DNA from 2 places in the Mesorhizobium sp. C416B genome. Region 1 is predicted to be linked to the other one. Evidence: predicted binding sites of a transcription regulator. Region 1 holds the regulator's gene; the other holds the start of a gene.
What was found. The regulator PhoB, encoded in region 1, activates phosphate uptake and scavenging genes when phosphate is short. The targets are predictions, from matches to a motif close to TGTCATNNANCTGTCAT.
Positions count from the first base shown of each region.

Region 1 (5,983 bases):
GCAATAAACAATGACAGGGCTGCCGGCGTCTGCCAATATTTGGCTGGTGCCGTCGAACGCCTTCACTATCATGAGGCGCGAGGAGGCCGGGAGGAAACAAATGTCGGTTGGAATCCGCCACGACGATCTGCGCCGTCGCAACCGTGCCATGGTGATTTCGGCCGTGCGCCGGGCCGGCCAGCCGTCGCGGACCGAGATTGCGGCGACCACCGGCCTCAGCCACTCGACCATATCGGCAATCTCGTCTGATCTGATTCAAGAAGGCGTCCTGATTGAAGGCAAACCTGGCGAGACAGGCGCACTGAAACGCGGCCGGCCGCAGGTCGGCCTTGGCCTCAACCCGGAAGCGGCGGCGGTGATGACCGTCGTGCTGTCGCTCAATTTCCTGTCCGTCACCGTCATCGACTATGCCGGCCACGTCGTCGCCGAGGAACAGCGCCGGCTGGACACGCTGACCAAGCCGCGCGACGAGCTGATTGGCGAATGCGTAGCAATCGTCCGGCGGCGGCTTGAGGATCCCGACCTCGATGTCCAGAGCATCGCCCGCATTGCCATGGGCATCCAGGGCATCACCGATTCGCAGGCGCGCGCCATGCTGTGGTCGCCAATCACGCCACTGACCGACATTGCCTTCGCCGACATGTTGGAAGTGGAATTCGGCATTCCGGCCACCATGGAGAACGACTGCAATATGATGGCGGTGGCGCTGCAATGGCGCCAGCCCGAGCGCTACCGCGACAACTTTATCGCCATCCTCTTGTCGCACGGCATCGGCATGGGACTGGTGCTGAAAGGCGAACTGTTCACCGGCACCCATTCCTCGGGCGGCGAGTTCGGCCACATGATCCACCGTCCGGGCGGCGCGCTCTGCCGCTGCGGGCGGCGCGGCTGCGTCGAGGCCTATGCCGGAAACTACGCCATCTGGCGCAGCGCCAAAATGATGGGCGAGGATGCCGAGCCGGTCGATATCGGCGACGCTGATATGCGCGCACTCGCCGCGCGCGCCCGCGAAACCGATGGCCCGGAGCGCGAAGCCTATCGCAGGGCCGGTGAGGCGCTCGGCTTCGGCCTCGGCAGCCTGTTTGCTCTGATCGATCCGGCACCCGTCGCCATGGTCGGCGTCAGCGCCGCCGCCTTCGACCTGATCGAGCCGGCATTGCGCGAAGCGATCGCCCAGACCGCCGGCGGCCAGCACTCGAAATCGATCTCCTTCGACACCGAGCCCAACGAGCTGCCGCTGATCCGCGAAGGCTGCGCCATGCGCGCGCTCGGCTTCGTCGACCAGGAGATTTTCGCGCCGGGCATTCAGGCGAAATCCGGCAAGCATGTCGCCTGAATGGCCGGCAACGGCGCGACGCGCAGCATCCTAGTCTTCCCTAATAGCGTAGCCGGCGCCGCGAATGGTACGGATGACATCCGGCATGCGGCCGTTGTTGACGGCCTTGCGCAGCCGCCCGACATGCACGTCGACGGTTCGCTCGTCTATATAGATCGTCTCGCCCCAGACATTGTCGAGCAGTTGGCTGCGCGAGAACACGCGGCCGGGATGGCGCATCATGAATTCGAGCAGCCGGAACTCGGTCGGTCCGAGCCTGATCTCGCTCTTCTTGCGGTAGACCCGGTGCGATTCTCGATCGAGCACGATGTCGCCGACCTTGAGCACGCTCGACAGCACTTCCGGCTTGGCGCGGCGCAGCAGCGCTTTCACGCGCGCCATGAACTCCGGCGTCGAGAATGGCTTGACCAGATAGTCGTCGGCACCGGTGGACAGGCCGCGCACGCGGTCGCTTTCCTCACCGCGCGCGGTCAGCATGATGATCGGCAGCCGCTCGGTTTCGGGCCGCACTCTAAGCCGCCGGCAGAGCTCGATGCCGGAAACAGCCGGCACCATCCAGTCGAGCACCAGGAGATCGGGCACGTTTTCCTGCAGGCGGATCTCGGCCTCGTCGCCGCGTGTCACCACCTCGACCTGATAGCCTTCGGATTCGAGGTTGTAGCGGAGGAGCACGCCTAGTGGCTCCTCGTCCTCCACGACCATGATGCGTGGCGCGATCATAGGCAGTTCACCCTCATCAGGCCGGCGTGGCCATCGCCGTCTCGTCCTGCTTCGGACGATTGGCGGGCAATTGCTGGCCGGTCAGCACATAATACGCATTTTCGGCGATGTTGGTGACATGATCGCCGATGCGCTCAAGATTCTTGGCGCAGAACAAGAGATGCGTGCAGGCGGTGATGTTGCGAGGGTCTTCCATCATGTAGGTCAAGAGCTCACGAAACACGGACGTGTATTTGACGTCGATGCGCTCGTCGTCATTCCTGAGTTTTGCAAGAGCTGCCGCATCGGTGGCGGCATATTCCTCGACGACGCCTTGCACCTGGATCAGCACCAGTTGCGCCATGGCATCGATGGAGTGCGAGAGGTCGCGCGGCGTGACGCTCAAGCCCACGGTGCCGACGCGTTTGGCGATGTTCTTGGCGAGATCGCCGATGCGCTCGAGGTCGCCGGCCATGCGGATCGAGCCGACCACGGCGCGCAGATCGTTGGCCATCGGCTGGCGCTTGGCGATCAGCGTGATGGCGCGGTCGTCCAGTTCGCGCTGGCGCGCATCCATGATGGCGTCGTCGGAAACGACACGCTGTGCCAGCGCATTGTCCGAATTGAGCAGCGCCCTGGTCGAGCCGCTGACCATCGAGCCTGCCAGATCGCCCATGTCGCGGATCAGCTTGCTGATCTGCCCGAGCTCTTCATCGAAGGAGGCGACGGTATGTTCACCCATGATCTTGGTCCTCGTGCCTGAAATTCACCCGCCGGAAGGTTCAGCCGAAGCGGCCGGTAATGTAATCTTGGGTGCGCTTGTCGTCGGGGTTGGTGAACATCTTGTCGGTTGCGCCCTCCTCGACGAGATAGCCGAGATGGAACATCGCCGTGCGCTGCGACACGCGCGCCGCCTGCTGCATCGAATGGGTGACGATGACGATCGTGTAGTTCTGGCGCAGTTCGTCGATCAGCTCCTCGACACGGGCGGTGGCGATCGGATCAAGCGCCGAGCAGGGCTCATCCATCAGGATCACTTCCGGCGACACGGCGATGGCGCGCGCGATGCACAGGCGCTGCTGCTGGCCGCCGGACAGGCCGGTGCCGGGCTCCTGCAGGCGGTCCTTGACCTCGTTCCAGATCGCCGCCTTCTTCAGGCTCTGCTCGACGATCTGGTCCATGTCGGACTTGCGCTTGGCCAGCCCATGGATGCGCGGGCCGTAGGCGACGTTCTCGTAGATCGACTTCGGGAACGGATTGGGTTTCTGGAACACCATGCCGACGCGTGCGCGCAGTTCGACGACATCGATGTTCTTGTCGTAGATGTCGTCTTCATCGAGCGTGATCTTGCCGGTCACCCGCGCCGAATCGATGGTGTCGTTCATGCGGTTGAGGCAGCGCAGGAAGGTCGACTTGCCGCAGCCGGACGGGCCGATCAGCGCCGTCACCTGGTTCTGGCGGACGTCGAGATTGACGTCGAACAACGCCTGCTTCTCGCCGTAGAAGACGCCGACCTTGTCGCCGCGCATCTTGATGACTTCGTTCGACTTGGCGTTCATTTTGTCGCCCACTGCATTTTCAAGGGACTGTTCGGTCATGATGTTCATACCAAATTGCCTTTTTTCTACCAGCGCCGCTCGAACCGGCGCCGAAGCACGATCGCGGTGATGTTCATGGCCATGAGGAAGACGAGCAGGATGATGATGGCGCCGGACATGCGCTCGACAAAAGCGCGCTCAGCCTCGTTTGCCCACATATAGATCTGCACCGGCAGCGCGGTCGCCGGATCGAAAGGCGTCGTCGGATAATCGGCGACGAAAGCGACCATGCCGATCAAGAGCAGCGGTGCTGTCTCGCCGAGCGCACGCGCCAGGCCGATGATGGTGCCGGTAAGGATGCCCGGAGCGGCAAGCGGCAGGATGTGGTGGAACACCATCTGCATCTTGGAGGCGCCGAGGCCGAGCGCCGCCGAGCGGATCGACGGCGGCACCGCGGCAAGGGCGGCGCGCGTGGCGATGATGATGGTCGGCAGCGTCATCAGCGTCAGCACCAGGCCGCCGACGAAGGAAGCCGAGCGCGGCATGCCGAGGAAGTTGATGAACACGGCAAGGCCGAGCAGGCCGAAGACGATCGACGGCACCGCCGCGAGATTGTTGATGTTGACCTCGATCAGGTCGGTGAAGCGGTTCTTCTTGGCGAATTCCTCGAGATAGATCGAGGCGGCGACGCCGATCGGCAGCGCCAGCAACAGCACGATCACCATCATGTAGAACGAGCCGATGATCGCCACGCCCATGCCCGACGTTTCGGGCCGGCTGGAGGCGCCATAGGTGAACAGGCCGGTGTTGAAATGCTCGGCCATCACGCCGTCGGCTTTAAGCTTGTTCATCCAGTCGATCTGCTGGTTGGACACCTTGCGGCGCGCTTCATCGACGCCGAGGTCGATCTGACCCTTGAAGGCCGAGTCGAGGTTCGCGGCAGCCAGGATGTCGACGTCACGCGTCCTGCCGATCACCGACGGATCGGCGGAGACGATGTCGCGCAGCTGGACGCGGGCGCCTTCCGACAGGAAGCCCTTGAGCTTCAGCATCATCGGCTTGTTGGCCGGATCGATGCCGAGCTTGGCCACCAGCGCGTTTTCGGCGAGCTTGGGATAGTTCGCCTTGATCAGCACGGTAGGGTCGGTGGCGCGCTTGCCGGAGGGATCGATCACCTTCTCGTCGAAGGTCACCGGCAGCGTCACGGTCGTCTGCCAGAAGGCGGTGTAGCCTTTCGAGACGATGGTGATCAGCATGATGGCCAGGAACGCCAGGCCCACCGAGATCGCAATCACGCCATAGATGCGGAACCGGCGTTCGGCGGCATAGCGCGCCTTCAGCCCGATGTCGCGGCGCGGACGCGCGACGGCACCCGCCATCGTGTCCAGGGGGATGTCGGTCATTCGTACTGCTCCCGGTACTTGCGCACGATGTAGAGGGCGACGATGTTCATCACCAGCGTCAGCGCGAACAGCGTCAGGCCGAGCGCGAAGGCGACCAGCGTCTGCGGTGAGTTGAACTCGAGATCGCCGGTCAGCTGGTTGACAATCTTGACGGTGATGGTCGTCATCGCCTCGAACGGATTGGCCGTCAGATTGGCGGCGACGCCCGCCGCCAGCACGACGATCATCGTCTCGCCGATGGCGCGCGACGCCGTCAACAGGATGGCGCCGACGATGCCGGGCAGTGCCGCCGGCAGGATCACCCGCTTGATCGTCTCGGAGCGCGTGGCACCGAGGCCGAGCGAGCCGTCACGCATTGCGCGCGGCACCGCGGTGATGATGTCGTCGGACAAAGAGGACACGACCGGGATCAGCATGACGCCCATCACCAGGCCGGCGGTGAAGATGCTCTGGCCCTGGATGAAGGGAGAGCCGCCGGTGAGGGCTGCCGAGAGGTCGCGCAGGAACGGTCCGAGCGTGACCACGGCGAAGATGCCGTAGACGATGGTCGGGATGCCGGCCAGCAGTTCAAGCGCGGGCTTGACCACCGACCGGACGCTGCGCGAGGCGTATTCGGACATGTAGACCGCCGACATCAGCCCGACCGGCACTGCGACCAGAAGCGCAACGGCGGCGATGTAGAGCGTGCCGGCCAGTAGCGGGATCAGGCCGAACTGACCCTGGCTGCCGCCGGAACCGGCGGCGGCGAAACGCGGATCCCACACCGTTCCGAAGAAGAAGCTCATCGGCGACACGCTCTCGAAGAAGGTGATGGTCTGGAACAGCATCGACAGCACGATGCCGACCGTGGTCAGGATGGCGATGGTCGAGGCCGCAAGCAGCCCCCACAGCATCAGCTTCTCGACGTTGTTGCGCGCCCTGGCGCGCGGCGCGATCTGCCTCAGCGCATAGAAGGCGCCGGCGACCGACAGCGCGAAGGTCAGCACGGCGCTGAACAGGCCGAGCCG
Region 1 covers NZ_CP100471.1:4,425,104-4,431,086, reverse strand. The annotation lists gene NLY43_RS21635 (ROK family protein) at 101-1,336, shown strand; gene phoB (phosphate regulon transcriptional regulator PhoB) at 1,367-2,056, opposite strand; gene phoU (phosphate signaling complex protein PhoU) at 2,073-2,777, opposite strand; gene pstB (phosphate ABC transporter ATP-binding protein PstB) at 2,818-3,642, opposite strand; gene pstA (phosphate ABC transporter permease PstA) at 3,660-4,976, opposite strand; gene pstC (phosphate ABC transporter permease subunit PstC) at 4,973-5,983, opposite strand, start outside.

Region 2 (5,983 bases), 120 kb from region 1:
CACATAGCGGAACTGGATGGCCGTGAGTGAGATGACGATGACCATCAGGATGACCGACTGCGCGGCCGAATCGCCGAGGATCAAATTGACGAAACCGTCATTGTAGACCTTGTAGACCAGCGTCTCGGTGGCCTTGCCTGGCCCGCCGCCGGTGACGGCATGAACGATACCGAAAGTGTCGAACAGCGCATAGACAGTGTTGACGACCAGCAGGAAGAAGGTCGTCGGTGCGAGCAGCGGGAAGACGATGGTCCAGAAGCGCTTCGTCTCCCCGGCGCCGTCCATGGCCGCCGCCTCTATCAACGTCTTCGGCACCGCCTGCAGCCCGGCGACGAAGAACAGGAAATTGTAGCTGATCTGCTTCCAGGCAGCCGCAGACACCAGCAGGATCATGGCTTGGTTTCCGTTAAGCAAGGGATCCCAGGCGATGCCGAGACCTCTCAAGGCGTAGGCCAGCGAACCGATCGAGGGGTTGAACAGAAACAGCCACAACATGCCGGCAATCGCCGGCGCCACCGCATACGGCCAGATCAGCAGCGTGCGATAAAGGCCTTTGCCGCGCACCACCCTCTCGGCCATGACGGCAAGCAACAGGGCCACACCCATGGCGACCATCGCGGTCGCCAGAGAGAACACCAGCGTAACTTTGATCGAGTTGAGGTAGGCCGGGTCGGCCAGCACCTTGCGAAAATTGGCGAGCCCGACGAACTTGCTCTTCAGCCCGAACGGGTCTTCCCTAAGCATCGACTGGTAGAGCGCCTGCCCCGTCGGCCAGTAGAAAAAGATCAGCGTAATGGCGAGTTGCGGCGCCACCAGCAGGTAAGGCAGGGTCTTGTTGGGAAAGACGACGCGTGGAGACAGTGTGGTTCCCTCGCTGTTCAGGAAGTCGTCCACGCGGGTCCGCGTGGACGAGGTTCAACTGACAAATCGCTTCAATTTCCGATCGCTTCCTGAATCGCCTTGTTGCCGCGTGCGACCGCGTTGTCGAGCGCCTGCTGCGCAGTCTGCTGGCCGGCCAGCATCTTCTCGAACTCCTCATTCTCGATGTCGCGCACCTGCGGCAGGTTGACGAGGCGCACGCCCTTCGAGTTCTCGGTCGGCGCCTTGCCCAGCATCTGCAGGATCGGCGTCTCACGGCCCGGATTCTTGTCATAGAAGCCGGACTTCTTGGTCGCCTCATAGGCAGCGAGCGTCACCGGCAGATAACCCGACTTCTGGTGCAGATACTCCTGCACTTCGGTCTTGGACAGGTAGGAGAAGAACGCCGCGACGCCCTTGTATTCCTCGTCCGATTTGTTGCCGAACACCCACAGGCTGGCGCCGCCCGGCGTGGTGTTCTGGGGCGCGCCCTTGGCGTCACTATCATAGGGAAGCTGGCCGATGCCGTAGTTCATGCCCGACTTGACGATGTCACCGAGACCCCCCGACGATTCGGTGAAGATGCCGCATTCTCCGGCAAGGAAGATCTGCTTGGCTTCGGATGTACGGCCGCCATATTTGAAGGTGCCGTCCTTGGCCAGGTCGGCGAGGGCCTGGAAATGATTGACGAAGATCGGCGCATTGATCTTGAGCTCGACGTCGGTTCCGGCAAGTCCGTTCTGGTTGGTGCCATAGGAAACGTCGTTCCAGGCAGCGAAGGCCTCAAGGTGGATCCAGGTCAACCAGGTCGAGGTATAGCCGCAGGAAGCGGCGCCGCTCGCCTTGATCTTCTTGGCGGCTTCCCACACCTCGTTCCAGGTCTTTGGCGGATTGTTCACATCAAGCCCGGCCTTCTGGAAGATATCCTTGTTGTAGTAGAGGATGGGCGACGAGGAATTATAGGGGAAGGACAGCATGGTCCCGTCCGGCTTCGAATAGTAGCCGACGATGCCGGGCAAATACTGGCTCTTGTCGAAGGTCACGCCGGCGCTGGTCAGCACATCGGCCACCGGCTTGATCGCACCTTCGGCGGCCATCATGACGCCGGTACCCACGTCGAACACCTGGATGATATCGGGCGCTTGCCCCGCACGAAAGGCAGCGATGCCGGCATTCAGCGTTTCGGGATAGGTGCCCTTGAAAACAGGGAGAATTTCATAGTCGCTCTGGCTGGCATTGAAATCGTTGGCGATCTTGTCGACCACCTCGGCATTGGCGCCGGTCATTGCATGCCACCAACTGATCTGGGTGGCGGCGAAGGCGGAGGTGGTGGAAAGCAGGGTCAAGGTGGCGGCAACACCGGCCGCAAAGCCGAACAACTTCATGTTTCATCTCCCGTTTGTCATTGGCGAAAGGGGCACTCCCGCAAAGGCAATATGTGTCGCTGATGACAATCGGACAACGGATTTGTTGCTGTTTCGTGAATTTCATACCCGGCTAACTTCGCGCCCCCTCGCTCTGCAACGAGGACAGAGAGAAATGCCAAGCCGGCTCAGCGATACATGGGCGCGGTGGGCCTGCGACGATCGCCGACCGCCGGCGATGCATGAAGGGCCCCCGTGACAGCGCCACGCACCTGTACCATGCGGCCGCCATACCGGCGCTCGGCCAGATCGAGATCGGTAGAGCGGCATCGCGCCAAGCGCTGCTGTGACCCTGTCTGGAATGAGACAGGATCGCCGCAAGGTACAACCCGAAAAACCCGCTGTAGTTGTAGTTCGCATAACCGATTCTTCGTCAAGCGCGACATACTAATCAAGTGGACGGCTTGATTGCTGTGGGAGAGCAGGTGGGGCGAGATGCTGACGGTCTATAATTGTATCGTGCATGAGCACGATCTGAGACTGGTCGCACTGGCAGCGCTCATTTGCGGTATTTCTTCCTTCTCGGCGGTCAACCTGCTTCGCCATGTCGACCGCTCGAGCGAGCGCAACCGCTATACCTGGCTGATGATAGCAGCCACTTCCACCGGCTTCGGTATCTGGGCGACGCATTTCATCGCAATGCTTGCCTTTTCTCCCGGAATCCCCAACGCCTACAATGCGGAAATGTCGGCGCTTTCGCTCGCCGGTTCCGTCGCCCTGACCGCCGCGGGCATGTGGATCGCCACCTTGCGCCGGGGCATCGACTACCCTCTGGTCGGCGGCGCCGTCCTCGGCGCCGGTATCGCCGCCATGCACTATATCGGCATGGCCGCCTTCGAGGTCGAAGGGCGCATCGTCTGGAACCCGCTGCTGGTCGGCGTCTCGGTGCTGACAGGCGTCACCCTCGCCGCGCTGGCGCTGCTGGTCGTGTTGCGACGGCCGTCCATGCAGGCCACAATCGCCGCCGCCATCCTGTTGACGCTGGCGATCTGCAGCCTGCACTTCATCGCGATGGGCGCGGTGTCGATCTTCCCGGACTCCTCCATCGAGATATCGCAGTTCACGGTCGAACCGATGTCGCAGGCCTTCGCCGCCGCTGCTGTCAGCCTGGCTATCCTGGTGCTTTCAGCCGCAGCATTGTGGATCGACCTGCGCTTCCGTCGTCACAAGATCGAGGCCGAGCGCATGCACGGCCTCGCCAACGCCGCCGTCGAGGGCCTGATCGTATGCGACGGCGCCCGCATCGTCAGCGCCAATGACAGCATCGCCGCGCTAACCGGCATTGCGCCGGAAGTGCTGAACGCGATGCTGCTTGGCGACCTCTTCGGCGAACGCACCGCGGCCGGCATGTCCGACTGCAGCGGACAGGCACAGGAAGCGGAGCTCAGAGCCCATGACGGCGCCACCATCCCCGTCGAACTTATCGCCAGGAGCATCGACTATTGCGGCAAGCGGCACAGCGTGGTCGCCGTGCGCGACATCCGCGAACGCAGGAAGGCCGAGCAGGAGATACTGCGCCTCGCCCATTTCGACCCGCTGACCGGGCTCCCCAACCGCCGCAGTTTCTCCGGCCGGCTCGAGGCCGAAATTGCCGCAATGGACCGCGGCGGCAAGGGCGGGCATCTTGCGCTGCTGCTGCTCGACCTCGACCGCTTCAAGGAAGTGAACGACCTGTTCGGGCATGGCGCCGGCGATGCCATGCTGCAGAAGGTGGCGCTATGCGCCTCCGCCGTGCTCCGCCACGGACAGATGCTGGCGCGTCTCGGCGGCGACGAGTTCGCCATCATCGCTCCAAACCTTCCCGATCCGCAGGCGGCCGGCCGCATCGCCGAGGCGGTGCTGGCGGCCATGCGCGAGGAAAACCGGCTGTCGGTCGGTGGCGGGCTGGTGTCGGCCAGCATCGGCATTGCACTTTATCCGCTCGACGCCGATGAGCCGACACTCCTGGTCAGCCACGCCGACACCGCGCTCTACCGCGCCAAGGCCGAGGGCAAGGACACCTACCGTTACTTCGAGGCCTCGATGGGCGCCGAGGCGCGAGACCGGCGCGTGATGGAGCACGAACTGCGCCAGGCCATGGCGCGCGATGAGTTTCGCCTCGTCTACCAGCCACAAAAGGAGATCAGCAGCGGGCGGATGGTCGGGTTCGAAGCGCTGATCCGCTGGCGCCATCCGCAGCGCGGCGACGTGTCGCCGGCGACCTTCATCCCGGTGGCCGAAGACAGCGGCGTCATCATCCAGATCGGCGAATGGGTGCTGGCGACGGCCTGCGCCGAGGCAGCGCGCTGGAAGAACCCTCTCACCGTCGCGGTCAATGTCTCGGCGGTGCAGCTCCACAATCCGAATTTCAGCCGCAAGGTGCATGAAGTCCTGCTCGGCTCCGGCCTGACGCCCGGCAGGCTCGAACTCGAGATCACCGAAACGGCGCTGGTCAAGGACATGCCGCGCGCGCTGGCGACCTTGCGCCAGGTGAAGGCGCTTGGCGTGCGTGTGGCGATGGACGATTTCGGCACCGGCTACTCCTCGCTGTCCAATCTCCGCGCCTTCCCCTTCGACAAGATCAAGATCGACGGCTCATTCATCAAATCAGTCGACAGCAACGGCCAGGTGGCAGCCATCGTGCGCGCCGTTCTGGGGCTTGGCCGCGGTCTCGGCCTGCCGGTTCTGGCCGAGGGCGTCGAGACGCTGGGCGAGCTGAAATTCCTCGACGCCGAGGCCTGCGAGATCGGCCAGGGCTACTATCTAGGCCGGCCGAGCCCGATCGAGGCGTTCAGCGAACTTACCGGCGTCGCGGCGCCGGCGGCACAAGACGACGCCAGCGTCAAACAATGCGGCGGCAGCATCTTGATGCTGCCGCCGGCGGCGGCCCTGCGCTCAGCCTAGAGCAATTTCAGGAAAAGTGTGAAACGGTTTTCCGTCCGAAATTGCGTCGAAACAAAAAAGTTAGCGCGGGTAGCCGTTTCGACGAAACGGTGAACCGCTCTAAGGGGCGAGTGCGGCCTCGACCAGGCGCTTGGCATCCGGTCCCGACCATTCGGCCGGTCCGTTCATATGCGCGACCAGGCAGCCTTCGCCATCGATCAGCATGGTGACGGGGAGGCCTAGCGCCAAGCCGCGCGTCTGGACGTCGTTGAACAGCGCCAGCGTCGAATCGCGGTAGTAGCCGAGCGACCCGATGCCGATATCGGCGAGGAACTTCTTCGGCTTCACATCGTCGCCGGCATCGACATTGACCGCGACCACTTCGAAGGCATCGCTGCCCTTTTCCTTCTGCAAGGCGTCGAGCGCCGGCATTTCGGCGCGGCAGGGCGCGCACCACGTTGCCCACAAATTGAGCAGCACGGTCTTGCCGGCATGATCGGCGATCGTCATCGGCTTGCCGTCGGGACCGTTGAAGGCGAGACTTTTCAGCGATTGCGGCGGATCGGCGGGCAGCAATGCCGCCACCTGGCCGGTGGCCGCGGCGGCAACCTTTTTGGCGCGGTCGCTCTTGGCGGCGCAGGCGACATCGTTCTTGCTGTTGCCCGCGCCGGCCGCAGGTGCGCTGCCGGTGGCTGCGTTGTTGCCAGACCCGCTCTCGCTGACATATACCGCGACCGCGCCGGCCAGCACGCCCGCCAGCAAAGCGGCGAGGATCAGGCGCGGGGCCGGGAAGTATCTGTTACCGTCTGCCATTTTCTAAGACTGCTCCGGAGCACGGG
Region 2 covers NZ_CP100471.1:4,546,656-4,552,638, reverse strand. The annotation lists gene ugpA (sn-glycerol-3-phosphate ABC transporter permease UgpA) at 1-861, opposite strand, end outside; gene ugpB (sn-glycerol-3-phosphate ABC transporter substrate-binding protein UgpB) at 933-2,243, opposite strand; gene NLY43_RS22245 (bifunctional diguanylate cyclase/phosphodiesterase) at 2,718-5,165, shown strand; gene tlpA (thiol:disulfide interchange protein TlpA) at 5,265-5,957, opposite strand.
Region 2: ugpB (sn-glycerol-3-phosphate ABC transporter substrate-binding protein UgpB) is a predicted target of PhoB. The motif match lies at 2,306-2,322, and genes of this name have one in related genera.